DNA from 2 places in the Bacillus sp. NEAU-Y102 genome. Region 2 is predicted to be linked to the other one. Evidence: riboswitches for the same ligand, from Rfam matches in the RefSeq annotation. Region 2 holds a riboswitch; the other holds the start of a gene.
The links. Region 2 has a riboswitch for S-adenosylmethionine ahead of ACYFX0_RS28405 (peptide ABC transporter substrate-binding protein). Riboswitches for the same ligand answer to the same signal wherever they lie in the genome.
Positions count from the first base shown of each region.

Region 1 (8,836 bases), on a different contig from region 2:
TTATGAAAATAGTGAGACATATATGTATAATGTGATGAATAGTAGCCAAGTTTTTCGTAAATATAAAACGAATGCAACGTATTTTCAGGTAGGGTGCGGGATTTATGCGGGCTTGTCCAGTTTACTTTTAGATCGATTTGAACAAGGTGCTTATTACGTCGAGGAGTTGTTATTAAATACAGAAAGTAAGTACGGTGAGTATTTAAATTTATATATGAAGGATTTTGTAATGGGGCATAATAATTTTACTGATGGATTGTTACATGACAGGGTAAAATGGGTGTAATTTGTTACCAAAAGGAAGGAGAGATCTCCTTCCTTTTAGTATTATAAGGTTAAATATTGCCCTGAAAGCAATTTCATACTTATACTTTAAGGAGATAACAATGAAAGTTTTTTGTATCGATCAAGGGGAGTTTTTATATGAACAAATACAAGAGCTTGATTTATGAAGAAAGAAGAGCCTTAAAGGTATTTATATTATTATTCTATATTATATTCTTTTTATATGACGCTATATATTATTTTGTGTATCCTGCTATGAATATTAGTGGAACAGCGGTAGGTTGGCCAGAAGGTAGTCTTGGGATAGGTGTGCCTATATTTGTAATAGCAATATTTCCTATTTCTATATACCTTCAAAAAAGAGGGTATGTATATTCTGTAAAATATTTATTTTTATTTGGGTACATGTTTATCAATCTTGTTAATAATTTAATGATTTATTTGCGAACGGATAGACCTTTTGAACATGGTAGTATGGTAGAAATGTTATTAATTTTATTTGCCCCAGTTTTCGTGAATAGAAAATACTTTTATTTAGTTTCCTTTAGTGTAATTGGAAAGTACGTATTTTTCACATTGCTATTACAAGATTTAAAAGTGGTAATTCCACTTGTTTTATGTGTATTCTATTTCATTATTTCACATTCTTTATTAAAACGATTTCAATCTTATGTAAGAACAGTGGTTGAAATGATGAACAATATGAAAGAGACGGAAAATTTAGCTGTGATTGGAACTATGTCTACAACAATTGCCCATGAAATTCGAAATCCGTTAACAGCGTTAAAAGGGTTTACGCAAATGCAAAAAGAAAGAAATCCAGCTGATACGATGAGCTACGACATTATGTTACAAGAAATTGAAAGGGTTAATGGATTTGTTAGTGAATTGATGTTGTTAGGAAAACCAAAGCCAACAAATTATGAAAGGTGTAATATACGAGACATCCTTCTATATGTTGTGCATCTAATGGAAAGTTATGCAACGCAATATAGAGTTAAATGTCATTTACAAGTAGATGGGAATTTACCGGCTATAAACGGTGATGATAAGCAATTAAAACAAGTGTTATTAAATATCATTAAAAATGGAATAGAATCAATGCCAGAGGGTGGAGAAATTCATATCCGTGCATATCAAAAAACGCAAGGACATTTGTGTATTTCTGTTGAAGACCAAGGATTTGGTATAGAGAATGAAAAGTTGGAAAAAATCGGCAAGGCGTTTTACACAACAAAGGAGAATGGTACAGGACTTGGATTAATGATTACATATAAAATTATTAAGGAACATCAAGGGAGTATCACGATCCAAAGTAGTCTAGGAGTAGGAACGAAAGTCGAAATTTTTCTGCCGACCGTTTAATGTATTGGGAGAAAAGATTTTTCAGAAAAGTGTTCTTGTTGTGTAAATATAAACATTTTATAAAATGTTTCAAGAAGGGTTTTTTTTATAAAATACTTCGTTTATAATGGAGGAAAATATCGACATGAGATTGATTGCTCATGTAACGGTTCAGTAGTGTTATGAAAAGATAAGAAGGGGTGCACGCGCATCCTTTTTTCTATGCAGATATTATGAAAGAGGTGGTATGATGGAATTAACATTAAATTCGACTGTATGTTTACACACGATTCAATTTCGAAAAGAGCAAAAGAATTATATTGTAAAAGATACAATTACAGGAGAAAAATATGAAATGCCGCCACTTTGGATTGATGCATTGGCAATGATGCGTGACGGTTTTTTATTGGGAGAAATTGAGGAGAAATTAAAAGAAGAGTATCCATCTGAAGAAGTGAATATGTTAGCATTCACGAGGCAACTGTTAGAACTAGAACTTGTTGAAATGGTAGATGGAGAAGAGATAGCTTGCACAAAGAAGAAAGAGATAGATTGTTTAGCTTGGGTGCGTCCCCGTGTGGAACAATTCTTTCTTAATTTAAATAGAAAATATAGAAGCAAAGACCAGTAGTGGCCTTTGCTTTTTTTAATCCCGCTATTTGCCGGGCAGTAAGACCCCCACCTCAAAATTCAGCGGAAGCAAAGAAGTTAGGTGTGGGATGAACAAACCCCCCACTGATTAAAGGTTCGCTTTATAGGTTGTGTTTAAAATATAACAGCAAATGCTCTTGCGAAAGCACCGTCACTATTTTTAATTTTTAAAGGTGCGGCTGAGAAAAAGAAACGTTTTGTTTCGATAGCATCTAGATTTGTTAAGTTTTCGATTAAATAAATATTATTCCCTAGTAATATGTGATGAATCGGTGATGTTTCTGTTGTGACTTCATCAGGAGAAATGAAATCTAAACCGATAGATTTTACCTTTAATCGCACTAGTTCTTTAGCTAATTCTTCAGAAAGGTAAAATGCTTCTTTCTCATAAGCTTCTGTATTCCATTTAGTGGATAGATTAGAATGAAAAATAACAATATCACCTTCTTTTATGTCAGTATTATGCAATACTGCCTTAGGTAATTTTCGCTCTTGAATATGTGTTACATCTATAAGAACAGCTTCGCCTACAAATTGATCCAGCGGTAATTGATCGATGGTCGTTGCGCCTGAAATAAAATGCGCAGGGGCATCACAATGTGTGCCAACGTGAACGACAGAATGAAAATCTGTAACTTGATAGCCTGATTCTTCAACACTTGTAACAGCTTCTAGTTGTATTTTAGGTGTTCCAGGAAATTGAGACATATTATTTTCAAATGTTTGCGATAGATCAATTACTTTCATTTTACATACCTCCAATATATATTTTTCAAATAATAAAAAGCTCATCCTTCAGTATCAAGAAAGATGAGCTTTACATGCTAGTTGAGTTTTATCTTCCAAAATGCAATGCATTTTGCAGGAATTAGCACCTATTCAGTTTGTATAAACTGAGGTTGCTGGGCTTCAAAGGGCCGGTCCCTCTGCCTCTCTTGATAAAGAAGTATTTAATTTTGAAATCGGAATTTTCCGATAGTTAAATTGTAATTCATTTCCTTTTTTCGTGCAATACAAAATAGGTATTCACCCAAATAAAGCTGCTCGCATATTGTAGCTTATGTAAATAGAATGCTGCGAAGGAGTGAGTGCAGTGACAGGAAATGTATTGAATTATTATGCTGGTGGTAATACAGCTAGGGGATTTCACAATTTATACGAAGAGAATTTAAAAGGATTAGACAGATTATTTATCTTAAAGGGTGGCCCAGGAACGGGAAAATCTTCTTTAATAAAGGCAATAGGTCGGGAATGGGTTGAAAAAGGATATGATATTGAATTTTTACATTGTTCTTCTGACAATAAATCGGTTGATGGTGTAATTATCCCAAAATTAAAAGTAGGAATTGTTGATGGGACATCGCCGCATGTTATTGAGCCAAAAATGCCAGGCGTTGTTGAAGAATATATAAATTTAGGAATTGCTTGGGACTCAAATAAACTAAGAAAGCAGAAGTTAGAAATTGAAAGATTTGTTTCAGAAGCAAGCAAAGCTTTTCAGTCTGCTTACGCACATTTTAAAGAGGCATTGGTTATACATGATGAGTGGGAGAAGATATATATTGATAATATAGATTTTAATAAAGCAAATGAACTAACCGATCAGCTAATCCAGAAATTATTTGCAGATAAAAGCGGGAGACAATCGCTTGTAAAACATCGTTTTTTAGGAGCTGCTACACCGAAAGGAGCAGTTGATTTTGTTCCTAATTTAACAGAAGGGTTACCACATCGTTATTTTATAAAAGGGCGCCCAGGCTCTGGAAAATCAACGATGCTCAAAAAGTTAGCTAAGGAAGCTGAAGAAAAAGGGTTTGAAGTTGAAGTATATCATTGCGGATTTGACCCGAATAGTCTTGATATGGTTATCGTAAGAGAATTAGGATTTGCAATTTTTGATAGCACCGCACCACATGAATATTTTCCAAGTCGCGAGGGTGATGAAATTATTGATATGTATGCCCTTATTGTTACGCCAGGGACGGATGAGAAATATGCGAAGGAAATTCGTGATGTCTCCATTCAGTATAAAGCAAAAATGAATGAGGCGATGTCTTTCTTAGCGAAAGCAAAATCGGTTCGTGATAAATTAGAACGAATTTATATTGCTGCTATGGATTTTTCAATAGTAGATGCATATAAAGAGGAGATTCAAAAAGAGTTTGAACGAATTGCTGCTACTGTAATTGAAAAGCAACAATAGACGTTTCATTAGGCTGTCAGTAATTTCTGACAGTTTTTTTAGTATGTAGTAAAATTAATAGTGTATTGTCGAATTTCCAAGGAAATAATCAAAAAATGGAGTTGTTATGAAATGAGAGAGAAAATCGAGTTGGAGTTAGAAAGAATTGAAAAAGAGAATGATGTGAAAATTTTATTTGCGGTGGAATCAGGGAGTCGTGCTTGGGGGTTTCCATCGAAAGATAGCGATTATGATGTTAGGTTTATTTATATACATCCAGTAGAATGGTATTTATCAATTCATGATAAACGAGATGTAATTGAATATCCAATTAGCGATGATTTAGATATAAGTGGTTGGGATATTAAAAAGGCATTGCAACTATTCGCGAAGTCGAATCCAGCTTTACTTGAGTGGATTCGATCACCAATTTTTTATTCGAAAAACTCTAATTTTCCAGAACTACTTCAACAGATGAGTGAGAAGAATTTTGATCCAAAAGCAACGATATATCACTATTTACATATGGCGTCGAAAAATTATCGTGAATTTTTGCAAGGTGAGAATGTAAAGCTGAAAAAGTACTTTTACGTATTACGTCCCATTTTAGCTTGTAAGTGGCTAGAAGAGAAAGCAACTTTACCTCCTGTAGAGTTTGATCGATTGATTACAGAATTACCATTAGAACGTAGTGTATTAGATGAAATTGAAAAGTTGTTAATAAAGAAAAAAGCAGGTACTGAATTAGATGTTGGATTGAAAATTAAGGTGCTAAATCAATTTTTAGAAGAACAAATTCATTACTATGGGCAATATGTAAAAGGAATTGAAAAGGGATCAGGGATCGATATTGAGGTTTTAAATACACTATTTCGAGACATGCTGTTTGAAGCATATGAAAAAGAGCACAAGTAAGTTTGTGCTCTTTTTATTTTGTAGGAATGAAGAAAACAGATATAGCTGCGATAAGACCTGCAAAGGAGAATAAGTAAAAATTCCATGATAAGTCATATTGCATTGTCATAATAATACCGACGAGAATAGGGCCAGCAATTGCACCAACTCGGCCAAGCCCCAATCCCCAGCCTAAGGAGGTAGCTCGGATATGTGATGGGAAGTATTGTGTTACATATGCATTTAATATTTGAGTAATACCGACCGATCCAATACCAGCAAGGCCAATTAAAAGATAAATGATTGTAACAGATGGTTTGATTGTTAATAGTCCGATACATATGGCTGCCATAAGATAAGAGATGCTAATAACAATTTTTGCTCCTATACGATCAGCAATTGCTCCAGCGAATAATGCGCCGATAGCTGCGGTAATATTTAACATAAGTAGAAATGACAGACTAGACCCAAGAGGATATCCTGCCTGGCGCATCATCTGTGGTAACCAAGTGTTTAAACCATATATTAAAAACATTCCCATCATATAAGTGATCCAAAAAAGTAGCGTTGCTTTTATGTATTCTTTTGAGAATAAAGTAAAAAATCCATTTTTCTTTCGTATAGTAGATGGGTCTTGATGAGTTTTATCTTTTACATGAAATTCAATTTGAAAACGATTAAGAATTTGGTTCACTTCTTCTTGGCGATTACGTGATAATAAAAATTGAATGGACTCAGGTAAATAGCGAATAATGAAAGGAATGAGGAGTAGTGGAATCATTCCGATACCAAACATAATTCTCCATCCGAAATCTTCTAACATAAGCATGGACAAAATAGCACCTAACACGATACCTAAAGGATAGCCAGTAAACATAAGAGCATAAATAAAAGATTGCCTTTTTTTGGGTGAATATTCAACAGTAAGTGCTGAAGCTGTTGGGATAACACCGCCTAATCCGATTCCTCCTATAAATCGAGATAATCCAAATAACTCAGGAGAAGGAGCGATAGCCGCTAAACCCATTGTGATAGAAAAAAGTGCTAAACAGCATATAAGCGTCCATTTACGTCCAATTAGATCTGTAATCGTTCCAACTAGAATAGCCCCAATAAACATCCCAAATAAAGCATAGCTTGCAATTGTGCCAGCGTGTGATGGTGATAGCGCCCAGCTTTTGTCTTCTAGGAGCTTTGGTAGAACGGCACCGTAAATACCTAAATCATATCCATCAGCTAAAATGGCTAGCCAACAAATAAAAACAACAAGTTTTGTAATAGAGCTTGAAAAGATAGTTTCTGTAGATTCTAGATGAGGTGGAGCTGAAGGCTGCATAATATTCCCCCCCTTTTTAATTTGTAGATGAATATATTATTTTATTTAATGTTAATATTTTCCTCCCTGTGTCGAAATTTATCTGAAAAGGTTTTATAACAAATAAAGAAGTTCAACAGTAATTATGTTGAACTTCTTTATTTGTTCACTCATTATCAACTCGTTTTAACGGTTGATCTGCTGGACCTTCAAGAACGTCTCCTTCAATTGAAAAACGAGAACCATGGCAAGGACAATCCCAGGTACAATCACCATTATTCCATTCAACTTCACAGCCGAGATGTGTACAAGTTGTATCGACGATATGTAATTTTCCTTCTTTGTCCTTATAAGCACCTGCTCGTTTACCGTTAACATGTACGACAGATCCTTCACCAACTTCGAGATCTTCTGGCTTACGTAATGCGGTTTCGATCTTTCCTTCAATTAAATGTTTCGCAACATCAATGTTCTGGGAGAGGAACGTTTTTATATCTGGATTTGCATGGAAGCGTGATGGTGCATACAGTTCTTTATAGGGACTGTGGACTTTTAGGATGGAGTCCTTCAGTAGCTGAGCGGCAGCAGTTCCAGTTGTCATTCCCCATTTGCGATATCCAGTTGCAACAAATATATTTGGATTTCTTTCGTTAATATGTCCGATATAAGGAAGCTTATCTAGAGTGATTAAATCTTGTGCTGACCATCTATAAGGAACTTCGTCTATTCCAAAAGTTGCTTCAGCAAAAGAATAGAGTGCTTCATAATGAAGCATCGTATTTATTCCTTGTCCTGTTTTATGACTTTCTCCGCCAATTAAAATTAATTTCTCTCCATTTTTTGTTATATAGCGTAAGGAGCGCTTTGGATCATCAATACTTAAATACATGCCACCTGGATAATCCATTTTTGCTTTTATTGCAAGAGCATAAGAGCGTTCTGCATACATTCGCGTAAAGAAAAAGCTATTCGCATCATAAAAAGGAAAATGTGAACAAGAGACAACATATTCACAAGTGATATGATGGCCCTCTTTTGTAATTATTTGTGGATAATCTCCCTTTTCCACATCCATAGCTGTTGTTTGTTCGTAGACCTTTCCACCCATCTCCACAAACTTTTCTAAAAGTGTTTTTAAATAAAGAAGGGGATGGAATTGTGCTTGATTTTTCATGACAAGTGCAGATTGTACTGGAATAGGAATCGATAGAGATTGAACATAATCACAAGGTATATTTAATTTTTGATAAGCTTCATATTCTTTCGATAAATTTCTTAATCCGTTATCAGTAGTTGTATATAAATATGAATCTTCATTTGAGAAATTACAGTCGATTTTATATGTTTGAACAGTTTCGTTTATGAATTGTAGAGCCTGATTATTTGATTCATAGTAAAGCCCGGCCTTTTCTACACCGAAGTGATTTATTAATTCATCATAAATAAGATCATGTTGTGCTGTTACTTTCGCTGTTGTATGCCCAGTCGTCCCGTTTAAAATACGACCAGAATCAATTAAAACAACATCGATGCCTTCTTTTGCAAGTAAATAGGCAGTAGTAATACCTGTAATACCAGCACCGATAATAGCAACTTTCGCCTTTATATTTTCGGATAAACGAGGGAAAGTAGGAAACTGAGTAGATTCAATCCAATAAGATAGCGGCAGTTGTGGAAATGTATCACTTGTCATTGCTGAAACCTCCTGATTTTAGAACAATTTTCCTTTTAATATTTCCATATTATATGAAATTCATGTGTGTTGTTTTAGAAGAAGTCTATTTTTATTAAAAGAGGTTATAAATTATTTTAATATAATTAATTAGGTGGGGCATTATGAAGAAGTAGGATTTATATAAAACTAAATTCAAGTGATTCTGTTTGTTGATTACATAGAGATTTATTGAATGAGATAGGGTCTATGGCGTTTAAGAAAATGTCTATAGATAGTGGGTAAATCCTTATGTAATCTATACATTTTCTTTAGTGAAATAAAGTATGATTATAAAAATATAACCAACTTTTATTACTAGGTCATAAAAGTTGTTGACAATATAGAAATTCTATTGTTATGATTCATCATGTGGAAAGGTTGATAGAGAGTAAAAAGAGAAATGTTTTTCATTGATAATAAAAGCGAAAAATAAGTGACGATAGAGTGAGTA
Region 1 is NZ_JBTWFK010000009.1:73,913-82,748, forward strand. It holds gene ACYFX0_RS22080 (hypothetical protein) at 1-286, shown strand, start outside; gene ACYFX0_RS22085 (ATP-binding protein) at 424-1,650, shown strand; gene ACYFX0_RS22090 (hypothetical protein) at 1,880-2,260, shown strand; gene ACYFX0_RS22095 (cyclase family protein) at 2,395-3,027, opposite strand; SAM riboswitch class I at 3,113-3,225, opposite strand; gene ACYFX0_RS22100 (PRK06851 family protein) at 3,374-4,483, shown strand; gene ACYFX0_RS22105 (nucleotidyltransferase domain-containing protein) at 4,595-5,377, shown strand; gene ACYFX0_RS22110 (MFS transporter) at 5,391-6,692, opposite strand; gene ACYFX0_RS22115 (FAD-dependent oxidoreductase) at 6,838-8,364, opposite strand.
Region 1: it holds a riboswitch for S-adenosylmethionine, as region 2 does, so the genes downstream of both, ACYFX0_RS22095 (cyclase family protein) here and ACYFX0_RS28405 (peptide ABC transporter substrate-binding protein) in region 2, are expected to answer to the same signal.

Region 2 (8,836 bases):
CTTGTTGAATTTGGAAATACGGACGAAGTGTTCTGTAATCCACAACATTCTTATACAAAAACACTATTGGCATCAACACCAAAAATTTCAGGTTAAAGGAGAATGTAGGATGAAGAAGTTTTTACTGTTTGTCATTATGACTGTTTTAGCAATTACTTCTGTCGCTTGCGGTAAGAAAGAGACGCAAAAGGCGAGTGCTGGTAAGGGAGAAGGAGATCGATTAGTAACGAATATTGGTAGCGATCCATATACACTTGATTCCGCTATTGCGACAGATAGCACGTCAGGTTATGTAATTGGACATTTATTCTCAAGCTTATATACGCAAGATAGTGATGGGAAATATCAAAATGAATTAGCAGAGAAAGAAGAAGTAAATGCTGATGGAACTGAGTATACAATTCATTTAAAGAAAGATATTAAATGGTCAGATGGTTCTGCTATTACAGCAAATGATTTTGAATTTGCATGGAAGCGATTATTGAATCCGAAAACGGGTTCTATGAATGCAACAGAAATGTATTTTATTAAAGGGGCAGAGGCATACAATACTGGAAAAGGTGAAGAAGGACAAGTTGGTATTCAAGTCGTTGATCCTCAAACATTAAAGGTAACTCTTGAACATCCAGTTGCTTCTATTAAACAGAAATTAGCAAGCACATTATTTATTCCATTAGCTAAAAAGTCGATTGATGATAATAATAAATTAAAAACAGATCCAAAAGAGTTAATTACGAACGGGCCATTCACATTAAAAGAATGGAAGCATAATCAGGCTATTACAGTACAAAAAAATAAAGAATACTATGATAAAAAGGTAACATTAAAAGAAATTGAGTTTCGTATTATTCCAGATTCTAAAACAGCGTACCAATTATATAAATCAAAAGAATTAGATTTACTAAGCGGTTTACCGCAAGAAATGATTGAAAAAGAAAAAGGAAATAAAGAATATAAACGTGTTGCAGGATTTTCATCTTATATTTATTCGTTTAACGTAGAAAAAGAGCCATTCACAAATGCGAAAGTACGTAAAGCATTCTCATTAGCAGTTGATCGTAAGTTTATTGTTGAAAAACTGTATAAAAACAATGCACAAGAAGCAAATGCATTCGTTCCAGAAGGAGCAAAAACACAAAGTGGGCGTGATTTCCGTAAAGAAAAAGGTGGTTACGTTAAATTTGATCCAGCAGAAGCGAAAAAATTATTAGAAGAAGGCATGAAAGAACAAGGCTGGTCTACATTACCTGAAGTAACATTAAAATTCACTACAGATACACAACATAAAAAAGTAGCAGAAGCAATGCAAGAAATGTTTAAGAAAAATCTTGGCGTAGATATTAAATTAGAAAATAAAGAGTGGAAGAGTTACATCGACACATATAAGCAAAGTGATTTCCAATTGGCTTATATGGGATGGGGCGGTTCTTTATTAGATCCAATTACTAAATTAGATTTATATGCAGGTGATGGTCCAAACAATTATGCAAAATGGCATAATAAAGAATTTGATGCTTTAGTGAAGGAAGCAGAAGTTGAACAAAATGAAGATAAGCGTTTTGACTTATTGCATAAAGCGGAAGATATTATGTTTACAGATTCACCATTAATTCCAATTATATTCCCGTCGGATTCCTATTTACAAAAACAAACGGTATCTGGACTTCAATATTATGTTGGATCTAAACCAGATTTAAGATATGCAAAAATAAAGAAGTAGGCAATCGCCTACTTCTTTATTTTATTTCTCTTTTATATTCTTTTTTCGTTCCATCAGAGAAGACAACTTCTAAATCGAATTTTTGGTAGTCTTTATCAAGTTTGAACACGTTCACTACTTGATCGATTACTTCTTGGTCAGGAGTATCTTTATCAAATTTTAATTCTTGTAGAAGTGGGCTTAATTTTGTAATAGCCTCGTCACCTGTAAACTTTGCATTTGTTTTATGGTCTTCAAGCTTTGCTTCCATTTTCTTATCAGCGGCTACATTCTTATAATCAGCTTCGTAGTCTTTCTTCGTATCTTGATAGTCTGCATCTAAACTAAATTCATTAAAGTTTAGTTTTAAATCTGCAGGAGCCTCATTTTTTGCTTCTTCAGTCGTCTTTTTATTAGAAGTTGTGTCTTCTTTTGCAGGGGCTTTACATCCTGTTAATGCAGGTACTAGCATAAGAGCTAATAAAACTGATAGTAGAATTCTCATTATAAATTCCTCCTTATGTAAATTCGTTCTATACAAGTTTTTCCCAAAAACATGTAATTATGTATGTGTTGAAAATAAATTATTATCCTGCAGTCACAAGGGCTCATCCGCAATTTAAATCAAAAATGATTTGTATGTATATGGTAAATTGAAGTTGTGAGGAGGTACTGAAATGCTTTCTAAAACGTATCAAACGATCGGTGAATTATTTCAAGCAACATATGCAGCAAATGGCTATTATACAATAATATTCGGAGGAGTTAGTTTAGAGAGAAATATTATTTCATTATTAGTTATTGTATTGGTTACACAATTAGTAGCAGTGACGACTTTAGCTATAAAAGGAATGGTAAAGGGAAGAGGAAGCTCTGTAGTTAAAGTTGTATAAAAGTAAAAGGTATCCTTCGTAGGATACCTTTTACTTTTGTTATTTTGCAACTTCTGTCCACTTATAGTTAAATTCACCGCCGAAGTCAGTCGTTACAAGTCCTTTAATGAAAGAGCGTTGTAAGTAAGAACGACCTTGTTGGTATAAAGGAGCGACAGCGCCGTCTTGTAATAGAATTTTTTCAGCTTGCTTCATTGCTTCAAAGCGTGCTTTTTCATCGCCAGCTAAATCTGTTTTCACTTTATGAATGAGCTCATCGTACTCTTTGTTAGAGTATTTATCGAAGTTATAAGCACTATCTGTTGTAAATAAATCTAAGAATGTAATTGGATCAGCGAAGTCAGGGCCCCAGCCATCAATACCAATTTCATAGTCACCACTTAATAGTAGTTTCAACTGTTGTTTACGTGGTTGCGGTTTTAAATTCACTGTTAACCCATCTAAGTTCTTTTCTAACTCACCTTTTAAATATTCACCAGTCTTTTTAGCTAAAGCATTGTCACTTGTTAATAGTTCGATTGTTACTTTGTCAGTACCAAGTTCTTGTTTTGCTTTTTTCCAGTTTTCTTTCGCTGTTTTCACATCATCCTTGACTAGATTTCCATTTTCTTTACGGAAGTCATTGCCTTCTGGACTTTTTGCAAATTTCGCAGGAACCATTCCTTCAGCTGGAATAGCACCGTTATTTAAAATTGTTTCTACATAAGCCTTTTTATTCATTGCGCCGTTAATAGCAAGGCGTGCATGTTGATTTTTTAATGTTTCATTTTTCTGATTTAGTCGTAAGAATTGAATGCCGACTTCAGCGCGTTCCTTGAAGTTTGGATCGCTCTTATATTTATCAACAAACTCTGCAGTTAAAGCAACGCGATCAATTTGTCCTGAATCATATAAGTTCACTTCTGTAGACTTATCTTTAACGACATTGAAGTTGATTTCTTCTAATTTTACCGTTTTAGCATCCCAATAGTTAGGGTTTTTCTTCAATTGGAAACTTTGTTCGTGTTTCCAGTTATCTAATGTGAAAGCACCGTTGTAAATTAAATGATTTGTTTCTAAACCGTATTTATCGCCCTGAGACTTTAAGTACTCTTCATTAATTGGCAAGAATGTTGAGAATGTCGTTAAGCTTAAGAAGTAAGGAACAGGACGGTCTAGTTGTACTTCTAACGTTTTGTCATCAACAGCTTTGACCCCTAGTTGATCAATTGGTAATTGTTTTTGGTTTATTTGTTTCGCATTCTGTACATCGAAGAATAAGAATGCGTATTCAGCTGCTGTATCAGGATTTACGGCACGTTGCCAAGCAAAGACGAAGTCCTTTGCTGTAACAGGAGTACCGTTTGACCATTTTGAATCACGCAGATGGAATGTATATTTTGTTTTATCGGGACTAATGTCAACCGACTCAGCAACACCAGGAATCGGTTTATTATCTTCTCCCATTGCATATAAACCTTCAAAAACATTGCGCATTACATTCATGGATTCCCCATCCGTTGCTTTTGCAACATCCATTGTTGGAATTTCTGAAGCGAATGATAAGTTAATTGCTTGTTTATCAGGTACTTTATCGTTTGCTTTCGCTCCGCCTGCATTATCTTTATTTCCCCCGCAAGCAGTTAGTAATAGACTTGCCCCTAAAACAGATGCAACAACAGGTACAACTTTTTTCTTCATTGTTCGTTCCTCCCTAAATGTGTTGTTCGTAACGTCATAATGTCCATGTCTTGAAGTAGCTATAGAAGGAGATAAAACCTATTATAAATATTTGTTTATAGGTAATCAGGTGTTCTATATGTATATACATGTTGAGCTATAATCTATCGTTATATGTTTCAACGTAGTAGACATTATATTTTGATGGTGAAATATTTTGTTTCTTTGATTATTTAGAATATTAACATTGGAAAGAACTATATGTCAATAATAAAAATAGAATGTTAATTTCTTAGAATAATATATTAAAAAAGTAGATTCTCTTGTGTGAGAGAACCTGCTTTTAATATATTTTGCTAAAAAAACAATTGGTGTGGGCTAATAATAAGTGGGGATGAAGAACCCTCACTTATTACGGTTTTACTTTATTTTTCAATTTTTGCCCACTTGAAATTTAATTGACCCGCAAAGTCTACTTGCACAATTCCTTTCACATAAGAACGTTCTAAATAAGATTCGCCTTTTTGGTAAAGAGGAGCGATAACAGAGTCTTTAAATAATATTTTCTCGGATTCTAGTAATGCTTCCCAGCGAGCTTTTTCATCACCAGCTAAAGTCGTTTTCACTTTTGCTATTGTTTCATCGAATTCCTTATTAGAGTAATGATCTAAGTTATAAGGGTTATTCGTTGTAAATAGCTCAAGGAATGTAATTGGATCCGCAAAGTCAGGGCTCCAGCCGTCAATTCCGATTTCGTAGTCACCTTTTAATAAAAGCGAAACTTGTTGCTTACGCGGTTGCGGTTTTATATTTACTGTTAATCCATCTAAATTCTTTTCTAGTTGCCCTTTTAAGAATTCACCAGTTTTCTTATCAAGGTCAGCATCACTCGTTAATAATTCTAATGTTATCTTTTCAGAACCAAGCTCTTGTTTAGCTTTTTTCCATAACTTTTGTGCAGATTTTGTATCAACTTTTGTTAAATCGCCGTTTGCAGTACGGAAGTCTTTTCCTTCAGGTCCTTTTGCAAAGTTTTTTGGAACGAGACCAAATGTTGGTGTAGATCCATCATTTAATAACGTATTTACAAAGGATTTTCTATCAATTGTTTGATCAATTGCTTGGCGTGCAGAAACATTTTGAAGCACTTTGTTTTGTTGATTCATACGTAAAAATTGTACGCCTACGTTTGGACGTTCTTTAAAGTTAGCATCCTTTTTATATTTATCGACAAAGTCAGATGTTAGTTTTATACGATCTAATTGTTTTGACTCGAATAAATTTACTTCTGTTGATTTTTCTTTTACGACGTTAAAATTGATTTCTTCTAGTTTGACAGTATCTTTATCCCAATAGGTAGGGTTTTTCTTGAATTTAAAGCTTTGTTCGTGCTTCCAATCGCTTAGTGTAAAAGCTCCATTGTACAAGATTGTATGATCTTCTAAAGCGTACTTATCACCTTGTGCTTTAAAGAATTCCTCGTTAATTGGTAGAAATGTTGGGAACGCTGTTAAGCTAATAAAATACGGAACAGGACGCTCCAATTCTACCTCAAACGTATGGTCATCAACTGCTTTTACACCAAGTTGGTCGGCTGGAAGTTCTTTGTTGTTAATTTTTGTTGCATTTTTAATATCAAAGAATAGAAATGCATATTCAGAGGCTGTTGCTGGATCTACGGCTCTCTGCCAAGCGAACACAAAATCTTTCGCTGTAACAGGAGTGCCGTTTGACCATTTTGAATCTCGCAGGTGGAATGTGTATTTTGTTTTATCGCCACTTACTTCATGAGATTTTGCAACGCCAGGGAAAGGTTTGTTACCTTCACCAAGATTATACAAACCTTCAAATACGTTTCTCATTACTTGACCAGAATCAGTATCTGTAGCACGGGCCGTATCCATTGTTCGTATTTCAGTAGGTGAAGATAAATTTAAAACCTGTTTGCTAGGTGCCTCGTCTTTTGCATTTGCTCCGCTTGCTTCGTTTTTATAACTACCGCAACCAGTTAATAAAATACTTACTCCTACAACTGATGCAATACCGGGTACAAACTTCTTTTTCATTTGATTTTCCTCCTAAATAATTAAGTTTGGATGACGATGAGGGAAATGAAAAATAAAAAATCCCTCTTTTCATATTGAGAAAGAGGGATTTTTACGTACAAGTTATGCACCCGTATATAAACGAAGTCCCTCATTCTATCTTTCAAGCATAAAGCTTGCAGGAAGTGGCACAGTATTCAAAATGAACCTGCTGCCGAGGTTTCAAAGGGCCAGTCCCTCCACCTCTCTTGATACAATGAGTAAACGAATAAATTTTATTAATTTTTGTGTTTCTTTGATAATTCAAAATCTTACACCTTGAACAATGAAGTGTCAACCAAATGGAGTATAGTTTAAATTTTCAGTTATATTAAATGAAAAAACCACTGCATATGGCAGTGGTTTTTCGCTTAGAAGTTAAAGTTATCTGGATCTGGACCAACGCGACGATCTTCATTTAAAGCTTGAATTGCTTTCATATCATCAGCACTTAATTCAAAGTCGAAGATGTTTGCATTTTCAATAATGCGATGTTCTTTAATTGATTTAGGGATTGTTACAACTTCGTTTTGTAAATCCCAGCGTAAAATAATTTGCGCAGTTGATTTATTATATTTTGTCGCAATTTCTTGTAACGTTGGATTATCTAGTAGTTGTCCTTGCATTAATGGTGACCAAGCTTCAAGCTGGATATTATGTTCTTTACAGAAAGCGTGTAACTCTTCTTGTGCTAAACGTGGGTGGTATTCCACTTGGTTGACCATTGGCTTAATTTCAGCAATTTCAAATACGTCTTGTAAGTGGTGAATGTGGAAATTACTCACACCGATAGCGCGAACACGGCCATCTTTATAAAGCTTTTCTAATGCTTTCCATGATTCGTTATATTTCCCTTTTACAGGCCAATGTACTAAATATAAATCTAAATATTCTAGACCTAATTTCTCTAATGTAGTTTCAAATGCTTGAAGTGTTGTTTCATATCCTTGATCGCTATTCCATACTTTTGAGGTAATAAATAATTCTTCACGTGAAACACCGGATTCACGAATCGCTTGTCCAACGCCTTCTTCATTTTGATAGATTGCTGCAGTATCGATGCTGCGGTAGCCATTTTTAATTGCTGCTTTTACAGAATCAATTACTTCTGAACCATCTTCTACTTTAAAAACACCTAAACCAAACCAAGGCATTTTTACACCGTTATGTAATGTTGTATAGTCCTTTAAACTTGTTAAAGTCATATTATTTCCCCCTAGCTTTTTTGTTTGTTGCTTCTACTGCTTTTTGAATTGCCTCTGAAAAATTATATTCGTATAAAGTTTTGAGACCCTCAGCTGTGGAACCACCTGGCGTTGTTACTTGTTCGCGGAGGTTAGCTGGATCTTGCGTTTGTTCGAGCATAGAAGCAGAGCCAGAAATCATTTGAATGACAAGATGTTTTGCGGTTTCTTCATCGACTCCATAACTTTTTGTTGCTTCAATTAAGCTTTCAGCAAAGTAATAAAGGAAGGCTGGTGCACTTCCAGTAACTGCAGTAAGCTGATGAACTTCTTCCTCAGTACAAAGTTGCGAAGTACCAATACCTCTTAAAAGCAGTTGCAGGGTTTCTTGATGCATCTCGGTTACTGATTGTCCCATTGTATATAAGGAGATAGACTTTCCAATTTCAGCAGCTGTATTAGGCATAATCCAAGCAACAGGCGTGCCTTTTGGGAGTCTAGCTTCTAAATAAGATGGTCCAACGCCAGCTGCTACTGTTACGACAAGTTGATTTGATATTAACGGAGATAGCTCAGCTAATAACTCTTCATGAGCAGAAGGTGGCATTGCTAAAACAACCGTATCGACAGATGTAACATGCTGCTTCCAATCTGTTGCAGTAGACACATTATATCGATGTTGTAACTGTTTTAGTTTTTCTGCGTTGCTTCGGTTAGAGACGATAATTTCTTCGATGTACTCTTTGCTTGTTTTAAGTAATCCGGAAAATATAGCTTCGGCCATACGACCGGCACCAATAAATAAAATTCGATGTTTAGTTAGCATATCCTTTATTCCTTTCTAGTAGAGATATGTTATAAAAACGATATCATCTTTAAGAGAATTTTGTAAAAAGAAAAGACTTACCGTAGATGGAATGGATAATGAGAAGGCGGAAATTCATGGTAAAGGAAAGGGCTATTACTTATACTGGTTTCTACGTCATACTAATATTAGCTGTTATTAATCTCTTTATATGTGTAGCTGGTTTGCTAGAGTGGAAGAGCAATTATAAGGGGCAAGAACATACAAATAATTATATCTAGAAAATAATTAGAATGGAAAAACCCCTGAAGCATATATGCTTCAGGGGTTTACTAATAGAATATAAGATTATGCTTTTGTCATACCAAGTAATACAGCACCGCCGATAATTAAAACACTGCCTAGTGCAATAAAGATCAATTGACGTTTTGTTTTCTTTTCACCTAAGAAGACAATTGCACCGAATGTTGAGATAACGATTCCAGTTTGAGATAATGGGAAGCTTGTTGCTA
Region 2 is NZ_JBTWFK010000016.1:17,833-26,668, forward strand. It holds gene ACYFX0_RS28380 (ABC transporter ATP-binding protein) at 1-96, shown strand, start outside; gene ACYFX0_RS28385 (peptide ABC transporter substrate-binding protein) at 110-1,720, shown strand; gene ACYFX0_RS28390 (YusW family protein) at 1,737-2,204, opposite strand; gene ACYFX0_RS28395 (hypothetical protein) at 2,377-2,592, shown strand; gene ACYFX0_RS28400 (peptide ABC transporter substrate-binding protein) at 2,632-4,272, opposite strand; gene ACYFX0_RS28405 (peptide ABC transporter substrate-binding protein) at 4,677-6,317, opposite strand; SAM riboswitch class I at 6,450-6,554, opposite strand; gene ACYFX0_RS28410 (aldo/keto reductase) at 6,707-7,540, opposite strand; gene proC (pyrroline-5-carboxylate reductase) at 7,542-8,345, opposite strand; gene ACYFX0_RS28420 (hypothetical protein) at 8,462-8,605, shown strand; gene ACYFX0_RS28425 (GRP family sugar transporter) at 8,673-8,836, opposite strand, start outside.